2 regions of the Aeromicrobium sp. WCS2018Hpa-31 genome follow, and region 2 is predicted to be linked to the other one. Evidence: predicted binding sites of a transcription regulator. Region 2 holds the regulator's gene; the other holds the start of a gene.

Region 1 (8,069 bases), on a different contig from region 2:
TCGGCATGGGCGACAACATCTGGCTCGGCGACCGCGACGCCGTCCGCACGCCCATGCAGTGGTCCCCCGACCGCAACGCCGGCTTCTCGCGGTCCGACCCCGGCCGCGTGTACCTGCCGCCGATCATGGACCCGACGTACGGCTACGAGGCGGTCAACGTCGAGGCGCAGATGGGCAACAGCGCCTCGCTGCTGTCGTGGACCCGACGCATGATCGAGGTGCGCAAGCAGCACCTCGCGTTCGCCGAGGGCGACTTCACCGACCTGGGCGGCTCGAACCCGAGCGTCCTCGCCTACAAGCGGGTCTGGACCCGCCCCGACGGCGAGCGCGACGTGGTGCTCTGCGTCAACAACCTGTCCCGCTTCCCCCAGCCCGTCGAGCTCGAGCTCGGCGAGCACGAGGGGTGCACCCCCGTCGAGCTGACCGGCAGCGTCCGCTTCCCCCGCGTCGGTGAGCTGCCGTACCTGCTCACCCTGCCGGGCCACGGCTTCTACTGGTTCCAGCTGTCCGAGCTCGGCGACGAGGGCGAACGAAGGAGCATGACATGAGCGATCCCGTGAGCACTCCCGACCAGGACACTCCCGACCACGGCCACGAGGTCGGGGCCGCCGACGTCGACCGCGTGGTGGCGGCCCTGCCCGACTGGCTTCCCGCGCAGCGGTGGTTCGGCGGCAAGGACCGACCCGTCACCGGCACCCGCACCGTCGACTGGACCGTGGTCCTGCCCGGTGAACCCCTTCTCGTGCACCTCGTGGTGGAGGTGCAGCAGGGCGACCGCACCGAGGCCTACCAGCTGCTCCTCGGTCGACGCAGCGACGGACTGCCCGACGTCCCGGCGGCTGCGGCGATCCCCGCGGGCGACGGTCCCGTCTGGTACGAGGCCAGCGGCGACGCCGACCTCACGGGCGTGCTGCTGGACCACATCGCCGCGGGCGAGCGCGTCGGTGACCTGAGCTTCGACCCCGAGCCCGGCGTGGAGCTGACCACCGGCCTGCGCGCGCACCCCATCTCCTCGGAGCAGAGCAACACGTCGCTCGTCTACGGCGGCCAGTACATCCTCAAGCTGTTCCGCAAGCTCACCCCGGGCGTCAACAAGGACCTCGTGCTGCACCGCGCCCTGCGCCAGGTGGGTTCCGCGCACGTGGCCGAGCCGCTCGGTGCGATCAGCGGACGGATCGGCGACGACGAGGTCAGCTTCGGGATGCTGCAGCGGTTCCTGCCCGACGCCGCCGACGGCTGGGTCATGGCCACCACGAGCGTCCGCGACTTCATGGCCGACGACTCCGGCCTGCCGCCCGGCGACCTGGGCGGCGACTTCGCCGGGGAGGCGTACCGGCTGGGCCGGGCCGTGGCCGACGTGCACGCCGACCTCGCCCGTGCCCTGGGCACCGAGCCGGCGGCCGACGACGACCTCGAGCGCACCGTGGCGGCCATGGAGGCACGGCTCGACCGCGTCGCGGCCGACGTCGACGACCTCGCCTCCCACGTCGACGGGATCCGCGAGGCGTTCCACCGGCTGCACGGAATCGAGCTGACCCTGCCGCTCCAGCCCGTGCACGGCGACCTGCACCTCGGCCAGGTGCTCCGCACCGTCCACGGCTGGCTGCTGCTCGACTTCGAGGGCGAGCCCGCCTCGAGCCTGGCCGAGCGGTCGGCGCTGCGCTCGCCCCTGCGCGACGTCGCCGGCATGCTGCGCTCGTTCGACTACGCGGCCCAGCAGCTGCTCGTGGGCCAGCCCGCCGACGAGGAGCAGACCGAGCGGGCCGCGGCCTGGGCGCGCCACAACCGGCTGGCGTTCTGCGACGGCTACGCGAAGGCGGCCGGCCGCGACCCACGCGACGACGCCGACCTGCTGCGCGGCCTCGAGCTCGACAAGGCCGTCTACGAGGTGTCCTACGAGCACGCCAACCGACCCGACTGGTCGAGCGTCCCGCTGGGGTCGATCGCCCGGATCCTGCGTGAGGGTGAGTGACATGAGCGAGTCCACGACGAGCTGGCCCCCCGCGGTGGGTGACCTCGACCTGCACCTGGTGGCCGAGGGCCGCCACGAGCGGCTCTGGGAGGTCCTCGGTGCGCACGTGCGCACCCACGAGGGTCCGTCCGGGCCCGTGGACGGGACGTCGTTCGCGGTCTGGGCGCCCAACGCCCAGGCCGTGCAGGTGGTCGGCGACTTCAACGGCTGGGACGGCGGGGCCCACGCGATGCGGGCCCTCGGCGGGTCGGGCGTGTGGGACCTCTTCGTCCCGGACGTCGGCGCCGGCGCGCGCTACAAGTTCCGCCTCCAGGGCCCCGACGGCGCGTGGCACGAGAAGGCCGACCCGCTCGCCTTCGGCACCGAGGTGCCCCCGGCCACGGCGTCCGTCGTCGTGGAGCCGCAGCACCGCTGGCGCGACGACGCGTGGGTGGCCCGACGCGACGCGACCGCGTGGCTCGAGGCGCCGGTGAGCGTGTACGAGGTGCACCTCGGGTCGTGGCGACCGGGGCTGTCCTACCGGGAGCTGGCCGACGAGCTCGGCGACTACCTCGTCGAGATGGGCTTCACCCACGTCGAGCTCATGCCCGTGGCAGAACACCCCTTCGGCGGCTCGTGGGGCTACCAGGTCACCTCGTACTACGCCCCCACGTCGCGCTTCGGCTCCCCCGACGACTTCCGCTGGTTCGTCGACGAGCTGCACCAGCGCGGCATCGGCGTCATCGTCGACTGGGTGCCCGCGCACTTCCCGCGCGACGAGTGGGCCCTCGCCCGCTTCGACGGCACCCCGCTGTACGAGCACCCCGACCCGCGTCGCGGCGAGCAGCCCGACTGGGGCACCTACGTCTTCGACTTCGGCCGCAACGAGGTGCGCAACTTCCTCGTGGCCAACGCGCTCTACTGGCTCGAGGAGTTCCACCTCGACGGCCTGCGCGTCGACGCCGTCGCCTCGATGCTCTACCTGGACTACTCGCGCAACGACGGCGAGTGGGTGCCCAACAAGCACGGCGGTCGCGAGAACCTCGAGGCCGTGCAGCTGCTGCAGGAGCTCAACGCCACGGTCTACAAGCACCACCCCGGCGTCATGATGATCGCCGAGGAGTCCACCGCGTGGCCCGGCGTCAGCGCGCCCACCGACGCCGGCGGTCTCGGCTTCGGCTTCAAGTGGAACATGGGCTGGATGCACGACACGTTGTCCTACCTCGGGCAGGATCCCGTGCACCGCTCGTACCACCACGGCGAGATGACCTTCGCGATCGACTACGCCTGGACCGAGAACTTCGTCCTGCCCCTCTCGCACGACGAGGTCGTGCACGGCAAGGGCTCGCTGTGGGGCCGGATGCCCGGCGACGCCTGGAACAAGGCGGCCGGAGTGCGCGCGCTGCTGGCCTTCATGTGGGCGCACCCCGGCAAGCAGATGCTGTTCATGGGCGGGGAGTTCGGCCAGGAGGGCGAGTGGGCCGAGTCGCGCGGGCTCGACTGGCACGCGCTGGAGGACCCGCTGCACGCCGGTGTGCTCGAGCTGGTCAGCGACCTCAACCTCACCTACCGCGACACCCCGGCCCTGTTCACGGCCGACGCGCGTCCCGAGGGCTTCCGGTGGATCGACGCCTCCGACACCCAGGGCAACGTCATCTGCTTCCTGCGCATCGGCTCGGACGGCTCCCAGCTGGCCTGCCTGGCCAACTTCTCCGGCAGCCCCCACCACGACTACCGGGTGGGCCTGCCCCTGCCCGGCACCTGGCGCGAGGTGCTGAACACCGACGCCGAGTCCTACGGCGGCTCCGGTGTCGGCAACCTCGGCAGCGTCGAGGCCGAGATGGTGCCGCAGCACGGGTTCGCGGCATCCGCCGAGGTCCAGCTGCCCCCGGCCGGGGTGCTCTGGCTGGTGCCCGAGTCGTCGTAAATCGGTCTCGATCCGCGATGTGCACACCACCCTTCGGCCCCGCTCCACCCAGTGGGGCCGAAGGTCTGTGGGCCGACGGGACCTTCTGCTTGTATTCGAACGTATGCTTGTTTTCTGCCTGATCTGCCCTATAGAATGGGGGTAGCCAGGAGGAGGAAGCATGAGCGTCGCCGCACTCGACACCCACCCGGTGCCGGCGTGCGTGCACGGACTCCACGCCCTGCTCGACACGGTCTCCACCGCGGCGTGGGACGGCCTGGACCCCACCGAGGTCCGACGGCTCCTCGCCGAGATCGGTCGCGCCGAAGCACGGCTGTCGGCCCACAAGATGGCCGCCGCTCGCGTGCTGGAGAAGGCCCGCAAAGCTGCAGCCAACGGTGACAGTCCGCGACCGGGAACGGGCACCTCGACCGGGGCCACGATCTCGTTCGACTTCGGTGGGGACCGCAGCGGCGCCGACGCGTTGGTGAATACCGCGCAGCGGATCGAGGAGCAGACCACCCTCATCGAGAACGCGCTCGCCGCCGGGGTGATCAGCACCAAGCAGGCCGACCTCATCTCCCGCGCGTTGGCCAAGCTTCCCGACGATGTGACCGCAGAACAGCGCGAACGGTGTGAAGAGACCCTGCTGAAGGACGCGCAGCGGCTGACTCTGAAGGACCTGCGCCGCAGGGCGGCGCGGATCACCGAGACCTACCGCAAGAAGACCGAGGACGTGGACGCCGACGAGGACGAGATCCTGCGCAAGAAGGAAGAGGCCGCACGGGCGAAGACGTCGTTCTCGATGTGGGACAACAACGACGGCACCGTCACCGGCAGGTTCACCCTCCCCGAAGCCCAAGGCGCGATGCTCAAGACCGCGCTCGACGCATTGGCCGCACCCCACCAGAAGGTCGGCACCGTCAATGCCGCGACCGGCCAGATGGACGAGATCGGCTTCGGGCAGACCTACCCCCAGCGCCTCGGCCACGCCTTCGCCACCCTCGTCGAGCACCTGCCCGCCGATCAGCTCCCATCCAACGGCGGTGTGAGCGCCGTCGTGACGGTGAACCTGGACCTCGACACCCTGGTCGGAGGCGTGAAGGCCGCCGGGCTGTCGGACGGCACCCGGATCAGTGCCGGTGAGGCGAGGCGACTGGCGTGCTCGGCGCAGATCGTCCCCATGGTTCTGGGAGGCACGAGCCTCCCGCTCGACCTCGGATCGACCAACCGGTACTTCAACCGCAGCTCACGCCGCGCCATGGAGAAGCGAGACGGCGGATGCACCACACCGGGGTGCGACCGCGACGCCCGGTGGACCGAGGCCCACCACCTGAACCCCTACGCGATCTCCAAGACCACCGACATCCGTGACGGCGCACTGCTCTGCCCGTTTCACCACCACCGAGCCCACGACCAAGGCTGGATCGGCCGCATCAACCCCGACGACGGCCACGTCGAGTGGAAGCTCCCCGGCTCCGACGCCTGGCAACGAAACCAGCGCTGGCGACCCTGACACCGGATCACCCACGACGCCCTGCCCACCCGGTCGGGGCACTCGTGCTGCCCGCGCACTGCTGAACCGCCCGGAGTGGTCTCGATACGCCTCCCCTCGCTGACGCTCGTGCAGGCACTCGACCACCGGGGTCGGGATCGGCGCCGCGGCACTGTGCCGCGACCACCCGGCCGGCTGCACCTAGGCTGACGACCATGACGACGTGGGGTGCATCGAGCGAGGTCGGACGTCTGCGGACGGTCATGCTGCACCGGCCGGGCCAGGAGCTGGCGCGGCTGACGCCACGCAACAACGACTCGCTGCTGTTCGACGGCATCCCGTGGCTGGGGCGCGCGCAGGACGAGCACGACGCGTTCGCGCAGGCGCTGCGCGACCACGACGTCGAGGTGCTGTACCTCGTGGAGCTGCTCGTCGAGACGCTCGAGCAGCCCGAGGCGCGGGCCGAGATCATCGCCAGCACCACGGCCACGCTGCACCTCGGTGACAGCCTGCGCCGCTACCTCGTGTCGGCGCTGACCGACCTGCCTGCCGACGAGCTGGCCGCGGTCGTCACCGCCGGCCTGCGCAACGACGAGATCGCGCACCGCAGCATCGTCACGAGCCTGCTGCGCCCCGACGACTTCCTCGTGGACCCGCTGCCCAACCTGCTGTTCACGCGCGACTCCTCGGTGTGGCTGCCCGACCGGGTGGCCGTGACCAGCCTGGCCATGCCGGCCCGCGTGCGCGAGACCCAGCTGACCGGCCTGATCTACACCCACCACCCGCGGTTCGCCGGGGCCGAGCGCGTCCACGGCCCGCACCTGGAGCACCTCGAGGGCGGCGACGTGCTGCTGCTCGCCCCCGGCGTGATCGCCGTCGGCGTCGGCGAGCGCACCACCCCGGCGGGGTTCGAGCGGTTCGCCTCGACCGTGCTCTCCACCGGGCTCGCGCAGACGGTGCTCGCGGTGCCGATCGCGCAGGAGCGCGCCACCATGCACCTCGACACGATCGTCACGATGGTCGACGTGGACAGCGTGGTCATCTACCCCAACATGGCCGACGAGCTCCGCGCCATCGCCGTCACGGCAAGCGGCGACGAGGACGGCACACTGGTGGTGGGAGCCGAGCGGTCCTTCTTCGAGGCTGCGGCCGAGGCGATGGGCATCGACGCGCTGCACCGCATCGACACCGGCCTGGACCCGGTCACGGCCGAGCGCGAGCAGTGGGACGACGGCAACAACACCCTCGCGATCGACGCCCGTCTGGCCGTGGCCTACGAGCGCAACGAGCAGACCAACGCCCGGCTCGAGGAGCACGGCATCGAGGTCGTCGCGATCAGCGGCTCCGAGCTCGGCTCCGGCCGCGGTGGCCCGCGTTGCATGAGCTGCCCGATCCTGCGCGACTGACCCTCAGACGATCGTGACCTGCGGCGCGTAGAGCGCCATCGCGTCGAGGGCGCGGCGGTGGTTCTCCGGCGAGGAGCCTGCGCAGGCGTCGGCCACGACCTCGACGGTCGCGCCCGCATCGGCGGCAGCCAGCACCGTCGAGAGCACGCAGCAGTCGGTGGACACGCCGGCCACCACGAGCGTCGGGGCGGGCCCGGTGACGGTCTGGACCGCGTCCCACTTGCCGAACGTCGGCGCGGACACGACCGTGGCCTCGGCCGCGAGGTCGGCCAGGTCGGGCACGACGTCGAACATCGGGTCGTCGGCGGGCCGGTCGGCGAAGGGCCATGCGGCGAAGTAGGTGCGCCAGGACCCGATGCGCTCGGCGTCCGGGGCCGGGACCCATCGCGTGACGATCGTGGGCAGAGCGGCGGCCAGCGCCCGGATCGGCTCGAGCGTGTCCGCGAACATCGGCGACCCCCACGGGGAGTCCGGGTCGGCGAACACCCGCTGCGGGTCCACGACGACCAGCCAGCGGTCGATCATGGGACCAGCGCCTCCTGGCGGCGGACCACGGAGCGGCGGGCGACGAGCGTGACCACGAGACCGAGCGCGAAGGCCACGAGGACGCCGAGGTTGGCGTACGGCCACGCACCGTCCCAGCCGGCACCGTCGGGCAGACGGGTGCCCAGGCCGAACGGCTGGATGAGGTAGCCCTGCCAGTCGTTCCACGCGGTGCCCGAGACCTGGTTGACGACCAGGCCCCAGCCGATGACCGAGGCCACGAGCATGGTGCCCACCGACGTCCAGTCGACGGCTCCGTAGCGGCCGGAGGCGTCGAACAGGGCGGCGTCGTCGTAGTCGCGCCGACGCAGCGCGATGTCGCCGATCATGATGCCGGCCCAGGCGGCGATGGGGACCCCGAGCGTGATGAGGAAGCTCGTGAACGGGCCGAGGAACGTCTCCGCCACGAACACGACGTAGACCGTGCCGAGCGTCAGGATCACGCCGTCGATGCCGGCCGCGGCGGGGCGGGGGATCCGCACGCCCAGGCTGAGCAGAGTGAGACCCGAGGAGTAGATGCCGAGCACCGCACCCGAGACGAGGGCCAGCACCGACGCGACCAGGAAGGGCACGAGGAACCACGTGGGCAGGACGGACGCCAGGGTGCCGATGGGGTCGTCCACGATGCCCGCGCTGAGCGTGTCCGAGGATCCGGCCAGCAGCACGCCGTAGACCACGAGGACCACCGGGGCGAGAGCGCCGGCGATCGTGTTCCACAGCACGATCTGCGAACCGGGGGTGTCACGCCGCTGGTAGCGCGACCAGTCC
Region 2 (8,069 bases):
TCGCGGCCTCGGGCAGGAAGGCTCCGGCGCCGAGCGACACGAGCACTGCCGCGGCGAGGATGCCGGCGAACCCCAGGTACTGCCCAGCCAGGATGCGCGACGTGGTTCCGGGCCGTCCAGCTCCTCGGGCGAAGAACAGCGACAGCACGATGATGTCGTCGATGTTGGTGGCGATGAACAGGCCGATGGCCTGCGCTGCGGAGGTCAGCATCAGGCGCCGGCCCCTTGGGTGCCACACCCGGGCAGGACACATTGCTGGTCGATGCAGGGTGCGCTCTCGTCGACGGCCAGGGTGACGTCGATGAGCGCAGTGAGAGCCCGGGTGAGGTGCGGGTCAGCGACGGCGTAGCGCGTGTGTCGGCCTTCGGGTTCGGCTACGACGATGCCGCAGTCGCGCAGGCACGCGAGGTGGTTCGACACGTTGGACCGGGTCAGGTCTAGGTCGCGGGCGAGGTCGCCGGGGTAGGCGGGGCCCTCCAGAAGGGCCATGAGTAGGCGGGAGCGCGTGGGGTCGGCCATCGCCCGACCCAACCTGTTCATCACGTCAAGACGGCTAGCAGTGGTCAGCATGTGCTGAATAGTACAGCGTGCGCTGAACATTGCTTTCATCGCGGTGGGAGAACGGGCGCGCGCTACAACGCCGGCTGGGATGTCCGACTGGTTCGTCCATCAGCGCGGCAGGTAGGGGTTCGGGTTCACGCGCCCTTCGGGGCGGGCGAGGCGCCGGTGGGTGATGGTGCGCGGCTGCTGGGCCCGGGCGGTGGCGACCGCGGCCTGCTCGTGCCAGGTCATCCACAGTTCGAGCTCATCGTAGGCCGGGTCGGTCGTGCGGCCGGCGAGCACCGTCCCCGCGACCTCCTTCGCTGCGGTCAGCCCGCGGGTCTCCGCGATCGACTGGCACGCGACTCGGGCCAGGCGCGGCTCGAGCAGGTGGAGCCCCTTGCTCATCGCGACGGCGAGGTAGTCGTTCGCGGCGAGGACCCGGTCCTCCTCGACGGTGAAGGTGAACACCATCCAAGCCATGTACGCGGTCTCGCGCGGGTGGGTCGGTGACCAGCGGTTGATGCGACGGTCCTCGCGCTTGCCGAAGAGGCGGTCTCGGATGCCGGTCTTGGTGAGCCTGCCCTGCTCGCCGAGCACCGCGATCCGGGTCACCGGCTGGTACAGCGTGTCGCGGGGGCAACCGTGACCTTCCCAGCAGTCGGGGCAGGAGCGAGACCCGGACGGCTCGCACGGGGTGGAGGCTTCGACCTGGGGCCGCTGCTTGGCCCACCAGCGCAGCGCCCGGGTGTGCGCGAGCGCGGGCGCGGCCGCGGGCGGGTCGGCACCAGGGCTGGAGGCGGTGATGAGTGCGGCGACGGCGCCGAGCAGGGTGCCTGCCTGGCCGGGCTCGGTGACGGTGGCCAGCAGCGCGACGAGTGGGTCGAACAGCGCGGCGCCGTTCTCCTGGGCGGCGAGGGTGGCTTCGGGGCGCAGGTGCGGGCAGCGCAGCCGCACGCACTCCACGGCCAGCTCCAACCACGCCTGCTGCTCGGCCGGAGTGCCCGCGTGGGTGAGCGGGGAGTCGTGGCGGACCAGGTGCTCGGTCGGGACGACGGACGCTTCGCGGCGGCTGCGGATGTAGCCAGGAAGCTTCGGGTCGTGGGTAGTGCCCCGGGCGTGATCTTCGAGCAGCGCCTCGAGGCTGTCGTAGGCGAACGCCCCGGCGGCCTGAAGGAGCAGCTTGACCAGGGCGTCGGCGGTGGCGCGGGCGTCCGCGCGGGCGTGGTGCGCCTCGGCGTTGGCGACCCCGACGAGCTGGCACAAGGTGGCGAGGCTGACGACGCCGCGCTGACCGACGCCGGGCAGCCGGAGCAGTCGCGGCAGGGTGCTGGTGTCGATGATGGGCAGCTCGGGCAGCTGCTCGAGGCCGACGGGCACCGTCGCGTCCCCGGTTGCCCTCGCCTCGTCGAGCCGCTCCAACTCGCGGCGCAGCACCCGGATGTCGCTGCCGGTGTGGCAGACCAGCACCGCGTCGGGGACGGTGAGGGCGTCGAGCACCGCGGGCGCGTAGTAGCCGAAGCGGCGCTTGCGGGCCACGGCCTCGGTGGTGAAGCCGTGCACCGCGGTGGAGCGGGGGTCAACGGGCACGCCGGGGTTCATCTCGACGTACAGCTCGCCGTCGCGAACCCGTTTCCCGCCGACAACCGGGGTGATGGCCAGGGAGATGATGCGGTCGCCATCCCCGTCGGGGTCGCGGGTGTACTCGGTGTCGAGCACGAGGAAGGTGCGGGCGGTGAGGTGCTGGAACAGCTCGAAGCCGGCGTCGGTGAGCGTCACGGTCGCCCTCCGCTCTGCTGCCCGCCCTGCTGCCCGTCCTGCTGCCGAACGGGTGGTTGGGTGAGCCGCTGCTCGGCGAGCGCGGCGACCAGCAGCGGGTTCAACAGCGAGGAGTACACCGGTGGCGGCTCACCCTCGGCGCGCGGTGGCGGTTGAGCGTCGGCGAGGGTGCGCGGGGCGGGTGCCCACCCGCCGGCGGCCTCGTTGTCTTCGCGCAGCAGCCGGGTGACCTCGTCGAGGTCGGTGAACGCGCCCTGGGCCCGGGCGACCGCGAGATCGAGCAGGAAGTTCGTCCGGGCGAGGTTGCGGTACAGCTGCTTGCGGTTGTCCAGGAACGGCTCAAGCGCGTGCCGGATCCGGTTCTCGACCGCGGCGTTGGACGCCGGCAGCTGCGGCTGTCGGGCCAGGATGGGCAGCGCGGCCGCGACCCGGGGTTCGTAGATGCGGCGCTGCTCCAGCACTCCGGTCACGGGCGCCGGCAGCGTGGCGACGGCTCCGATGAGGTCGTCCCACCACCGTGTCCAGTCGGCGGGGCCGAGGTTGAGCAGCTCGTCGCGAGCGAGCACGTCGAGGTGCTTGGCCATTTCGGGGACCAGCACGGTGCGCCCCTCGAGCTTGGTGGTCGCCCCTGGCAGCTTCCTCAGTGCGTCGCGGAGGTTGCGCTGGATGTGGAACAGGCTCGGGACCAGTCCGACGACCCCTGCGCCGTACTGCTTCGTCACCGCGTTGCTGATGGCTTCGGCGTTGTCGGCGACGATGAAGTCCGGGCGTTCGCCGAGCTCGTCCAGCACCAGCCGCCACGCCTGTTCGTTCGCGCGCGGGTAGGCGCGCGCCAGCCGGAGCCGGTACTCCCGACGCGGGTAGCTCATCGGGTCCTCGGCCGGGTGCCAGCGGACCTCGACGACCACCAGCAAGCTCCACTGGTTCCGCTCAAGGCGCCGCTGCTGGCCGCGCCGGCGACGGCCGGACAAAATGACCGGCTGCTCGTCGAGCAGCCAGGTGATGGGGGTGGCGAGCGCGGCGTTCGGTGCAGCGGCGAGCTGCTGGTCGTTCGCGGCGCGCTGCTGCCGGTCGCGGTCGCGCATCTGCTGCTCGACGGGGCGCCACAGCAGCGGTGCGTACTGCTCCACCAGGTCGGCGGCGAGGTGCCAGGCGGACTTGCCCTGCGCGGCGGTGTACGACTGCGCGGCCCCGGTCGCCTGCCCGTCGAGCAGCGCGCCGCCGCCATGGTGCTCGAGCAGGTGGCGGCTGGCTCGGTCGCGGTACTCGCGCATCATCAGCGACACCGCCGCGTAGCTGGCGCCCATCGAGAGCTCGTTCAGCGCCCGGGCGTACAACGCGAGCGTCCACGGGGTGTGCCGGGCGCCGGTGAGCGCGCCGCGGTGCGGGGAGAGCAGTTCGTCGCAAGTCGTGCAGCTCTCGACACCGACCTCGACGGCCTCCCGTGCCAGTGGCGGGGTGAAGGTGTGTGGCGCCGTGCCGTCGGCGGGGACACAGCGGTAGCGCTGCCGCTTCGTGGCGCCGCGGCCGTACACGCCCTGCCGGGTCACCTTCGAGACCGCGTGCTCGGGGCACCCCGGCGGGCGGTCGAGCGAGGTGAGCTGGGTGCCGGCCGCCGAGGCGAGCACCTGGAAGAAGTGCGAGCTGCCGTCGGGCCGGGTGCACCGGAACCGCCGCCAGGTGCCCGCCTTCGTCGTGCGCGTGCCTCGTCCCTGGACCCGGGCGTCGGCGTGCCACGGGTCAGGGCACCGCTGCCTCGGTGAGCGTCCAGCCTCGACCGCTCCGGCGGCCGGGGTGGTGAAGAAGTGCCGCTTTCCGGTCTCGGGCAGGCACTCGAACCGCTGCCGCGTGCCGGCCGCGGAGGCCCTGAGCCCACGGCGGCGCACCCGGCTCCCCGCGTGTGACGGGTCCGGGCACTGCGGTGCTGCTGCGTCGGTCAGTTGTCCTCCTGGCGGGACGTCTCCGCCAGACAGCGTGCCGGCGCCGGTCCTACCGGCAGTGCCGTCCTCGAGGTCGCGGGCGGCAACCACCAGCGACCCCCTCCGAACGCGAACCGGCCCTCCCGGGCCCTGACCGAAGGGTCAAGGCTACCGGGAGGGCCGGACAAGGCGCGCCCAAAACCACACTAAAAGCCGAACAGGCCCGGGTGGGAGGGGGCCCTTCGCGTCGTGCGAGTGAGCGGTCGACGGGAGTCAGAGTCGGCGCAGCACCGTGGTGACCTTGCCCAGGATCGTGGCGTGGTTGCCGTCGATGGGGGAGTAGTCGTCGTTGTGCGGCAGCAGCCAGATCTGGCCGTCCTTGCGCTGGAACGTCTTGACCGTGGCCTCGCCGTCGAGCATGGCGGCGACGATCTCGCCGTTCTCGGCGACCGGCTGCTGGCGGACGACCACGTAGTCGCCGTCGCAGATCGCCGCGTCGACCATGGAGTCGCCGCGCACCTCGAGCAGGAACAGCGTGCCGTCGCCGACCAGGGAGCGGGGGAGCGGGAAGATCTCCTCGACCTGCTCCTCGGCCAGGATCGGACCGCCCGCGGCGATGCGACCGAGCATGGGCACGTACGTGGCCTCGGGGCGCTGGTCGCCGAAGCCGGTCTCGTCGACCTCGGAGTCGTCGGCCGAGCTGAGCGTGCGCCGCGCCTTGACCACCTCGGGCAGGAAGATCTCGATCGCGCGCGGGCGATTCGGGTCGCGCTTGACGTAGCCGAGACGCTCGAGGACCCGCAACTGGTGGGCGACCGAGGAGGTGCTGGCCAGGCCGACGGCGCCACCGATCTCGCGCATGCTGGGCGGGTAGCCGCGCTGCTCGATCTGGTCGCGCATGAAGTGCAGGATCTTCTGCTGCCGGCCGGTGAGGCCGGTCATCTCGTCGACGGGACCGTCGGGCAGCTCACGCACGGAGTTGCGTGAACCCTTCGGGCGGCCCCGACGCGGCGCGTCGGCGGAGGGGTCGAGGGTGCTGTCGTCGCTCATGGTCCCCACGCTAGACCTCTGCGGGGACGTTTACAAACACATGTTCGACAGCGTGTCGCGCGTTCGAATGCCGTGCTCGACGGCCCCGCAACCGTCCTGAGACGGCGGCCACGCGCGTGCGACGCGTCACAGTCGAACACCGTGTCGAAGATTCTTTCACTGGAATTGCAGGCGAGTGGCGGTCCTGTTCGGATTCCTGTTCGAAAGGGGGCTGCTTTTGTCGGCGCCTTCCCCTACTGTCGTACACGTGTTCGATCGAACATCTGTTCGTCGGATCCGCGGAGCACCACCGCCCCCGGAGCATCGACGTTCGAATGACATCGACAGGTGCTCGATCGACACACCAAGACTCCTTCCTCTCCCTTCCCCGGAGGTCACCATGAGCACCATCACCGTCTACGAGACCAGCCGCTTCGCCCCGTCGTTCTCCCGTGGGATCGCCTCGGCTCCGCGCAGCACCACCGAGCCGGCCGCGGTCCGGCTGACCCGTCGGGGCCGCCTCGTGCTCCTGCTCGCCGTCATCGCGGCGCTGGCGGTCACGGTCGTCGCTCTCGGCTCGTCCACCGTCGCCACCTCCGACGCCGGTGCGGTCCCGGCCACCACGGTCGTCACCGTGCAGGAGGGGCAGACGCTCTGGCAGATCGCCGCCGACGCCAACCCCGAGGGCGACGTGCGCGACACGGTCGACGACATCATGCGCATGAACTCGCTGCCCAGCGCCGGTGCGCTGCAGCTCGGCTCCGACCTCGCGGTGCCCGTCTACGAGTGACGGGCCCGTCCGGCACCATGGGGGCATGAACGACGCCCCTACCCCGGCGGACCCGACCTCGTCGGGCCGCCCTCTGCAGGTGCACGTGCTGGCCGACGACACCGACCGCTCCGGCGGCTACGTCACGGAGCGGCTGCGGGAGCACGGCGCCGAGCTGACCTGGATCGACCGCGACACGATCGACTCCCCGTGGTCGGCGACCGGCGTAGACCTGGTCCTGAGCCTCGGCTCGGAGCGCTCGGCGCACGAGCCCCGCTGGGCCCACGTCGTGGAAGCGGAGTCCGACGTCGTGCGGGTGGCGCTCGGCTCCGGCGTCCCCGTGATGGCCATCTGCTACGGCGCCCAGCTCGTGGCCCGTGCCCTCGGCGGCACGTCGTACCGCGGCGACGGTGCCGAGATCGGGTGGCGCCGCGTCGACACGCTCGACGACGTCCTCTGCCCGGAGGGGCCGTGGGGCCAGTTCCACCAGGACGTGCTGAGCCCGCCGCCCACGGCGCGGGTGATCGGCAGCTCCTGGTTCGGCCCGCAGTGCTTCGTCGACGAAGCCTTCGGTGCCCGCGTGATCGCCTGGCAGTTCCATCCCGAGGTGACGCCGGAGACGTTCAGCCGCTGGGTCGACGAGAGCGCCGACCTGGTGCGGGTGAGCGGCTCCGAACCCGGTGAGCTGAAGCGTCAGGCGCTCGCGAACGCGACGCGCAGCCGTCTCGCCGCGTTCGCGCTCGTCGACGCCGCCCTCGAGCACCTGGGCGTGGCGGTGCCGCGCCCGATCTGAGGGGCGCAGCGTGGTGGGCTTGGCGCAGGCCTACTGGCTCGCGGCGAGGTTGACCAGCCAGGCCACGCCGAAGCGGTCGTTCAGCAGGCCGAACTCGTCGCCCCACGGTGCACGCTCGAGCGGTGCCACGATCTCGGCGCCCTCGCTGAGTCCGGCCCAGTAGTTGCGGATGCGGGGATCGTCGCCGTTGAGGGTGACGTTGATGGCCGTGCCCATTGACGGCTGGTCACCGCCCGGGGGAGTGTCGGAGGCCATCAGGTCGAAGCCGGCGTCGGTGACGAGGTGGCCGTGCATCATCCGGTCGGCCACGGCGGGGTCGTCGCTCATGCCGGCCTCGCCGAAGGTCATCGCCTCGATCGTCCCGCCGAAGACGGACTGGTAGAACTCGAGCGCCTCGCGGGACTCGTCGCGGAAGTTCAGGTAGGGGTTCAGTCGCATGGTCATGCGGTCATCGTCCTCCCTATTGTTCCTGAGAGGAAGAGGCTTCGGTGAGAGCCCCTCGGGACCGGGTACGTCGTGGTCGAGGAGGGGGTGGTTCCACCTCGGTGGCGCCGGGACACGCCGTGACACCTGAGGCTCGTGTGACTCGAGAGGCCGCTGACCTGCGCAAACATCGAGCTCTCAGATTTGTCTGCGCAACTCGTCAGACTTGCTTGCATGACCTGGTGTGCAGGCGTACGGTAGCCACTACATCTAGTGATTACACCGATGTAGTTCTCCACATCTAGTCCCACAGGGACGGGGGACTTACCCACAGGAATCCCGGGCCATCCACCTCTTCATCCCCAGGTTGTCCCCAGATCCCGCGAAGAAATCAGCCCGAGAGGAGAGCACCGTGCACTGTCCGTTCTGCAAGAACCCCGACACCCGCGTGCTCGACTCCCGGGTGGCTGAGGAGGGCGGCGCCATCCGGCGTCGTCGGGTCTGCGGAGCGTGCGAGAAGCGCTTCACGACCATCGAGCAGATGCAGCTGACGGTCCTCAAGCGGTCGGGGGCCACCGAGCCCTTCAACCGCGACAAGGCCATCTCCGGCGTCCGCAAGGCCTGCAAGGGCCGTCCGGTCTCCGACGACGACCTCGCACGCCTCGGCCAGCAGGTCGAGGACGCACTGCGCGAGAGCGGTGCGGCCGAGATCGCGGCCCACGAGGTCGGCCTGGCCATCCTCGACCCGCTCAAGAGCCTCGACGAGGTGGCGTACCTGCGCTTCGCGAGTGTCTACAAGGCGTTCGACTCGGTGGAC

The links. Region 2 encodes LexA, which represses DNA repair genes until DNA is damaged. Its sites were predicted from a motif close to TCGAACANNTGTTCGA; they were not measured.
Region 1: RQG84_RS17050 (DUF222 domain-containing protein) is a predicted target of LexA. The motif match lies at 3,974-3,989, and genes of this name have one in related genera.

What each region holds. Positions count from the first base shown of each region.
Region 1 is NZ_JAVTJF010000014.1:43,692-51,760, reverse strand. Features, by position in the region: gene treS (maltose alpha-D-glucosyltransferase) at 1-548, shown strand, start outside; gene RQG84_RS17060 (maltokinase N-terminal cap-like domain-containing protein) at 545-1,972, shown strand; gene glgB (1,4-alpha-glucan branching protein GlgB) at 1,974-3,878, shown strand; gene RQG84_RS17050 (DUF222 domain-containing protein) at 4,039-5,373, shown strand; gene RQG84_RS17045 (arginine deiminase) at 5,568-6,758, shown strand; gene RQG84_RS17040 (cysteine hydrolase) at 6,762-7,283, opposite strand; gene RQG84_RS17035 (cytosine permease) at 7,280-8,069, opposite strand, start outside.
Region 2 is NZ_JAVTJF010000010.1:98,061-106,129, forward strand. Features, by position in the region: gene RQG84_RS14080 (cadmium resistance transporter) at 1-214, opposite strand, end outside; gene RQG84_RS14085 (helix-turn-helix transcriptional regulator) at 211-570, opposite strand; gene RQG84_RS14090 (3'-5' exonuclease) at 670-2,319, opposite strand; gene RQG84_RS14095 (hypothetical protein) at 2,316-4,205, opposite strand; gene lexA (transcriptional repressor LexA) at 4,512-5,288, opposite strand; gene RQG84_RS14105 (LysM domain-containing protein) at 5,668-6,057, shown strand; gene RQG84_RS14110 (glutamine amidotransferase-related protein) at 6,083-6,829, shown strand; gene RQG84_RS14115 (VOC family protein) at 6,860-7,273, opposite strand; gene nrdR (transcriptional regulator NrdR) at 7,665-8,069, shown strand, end outside.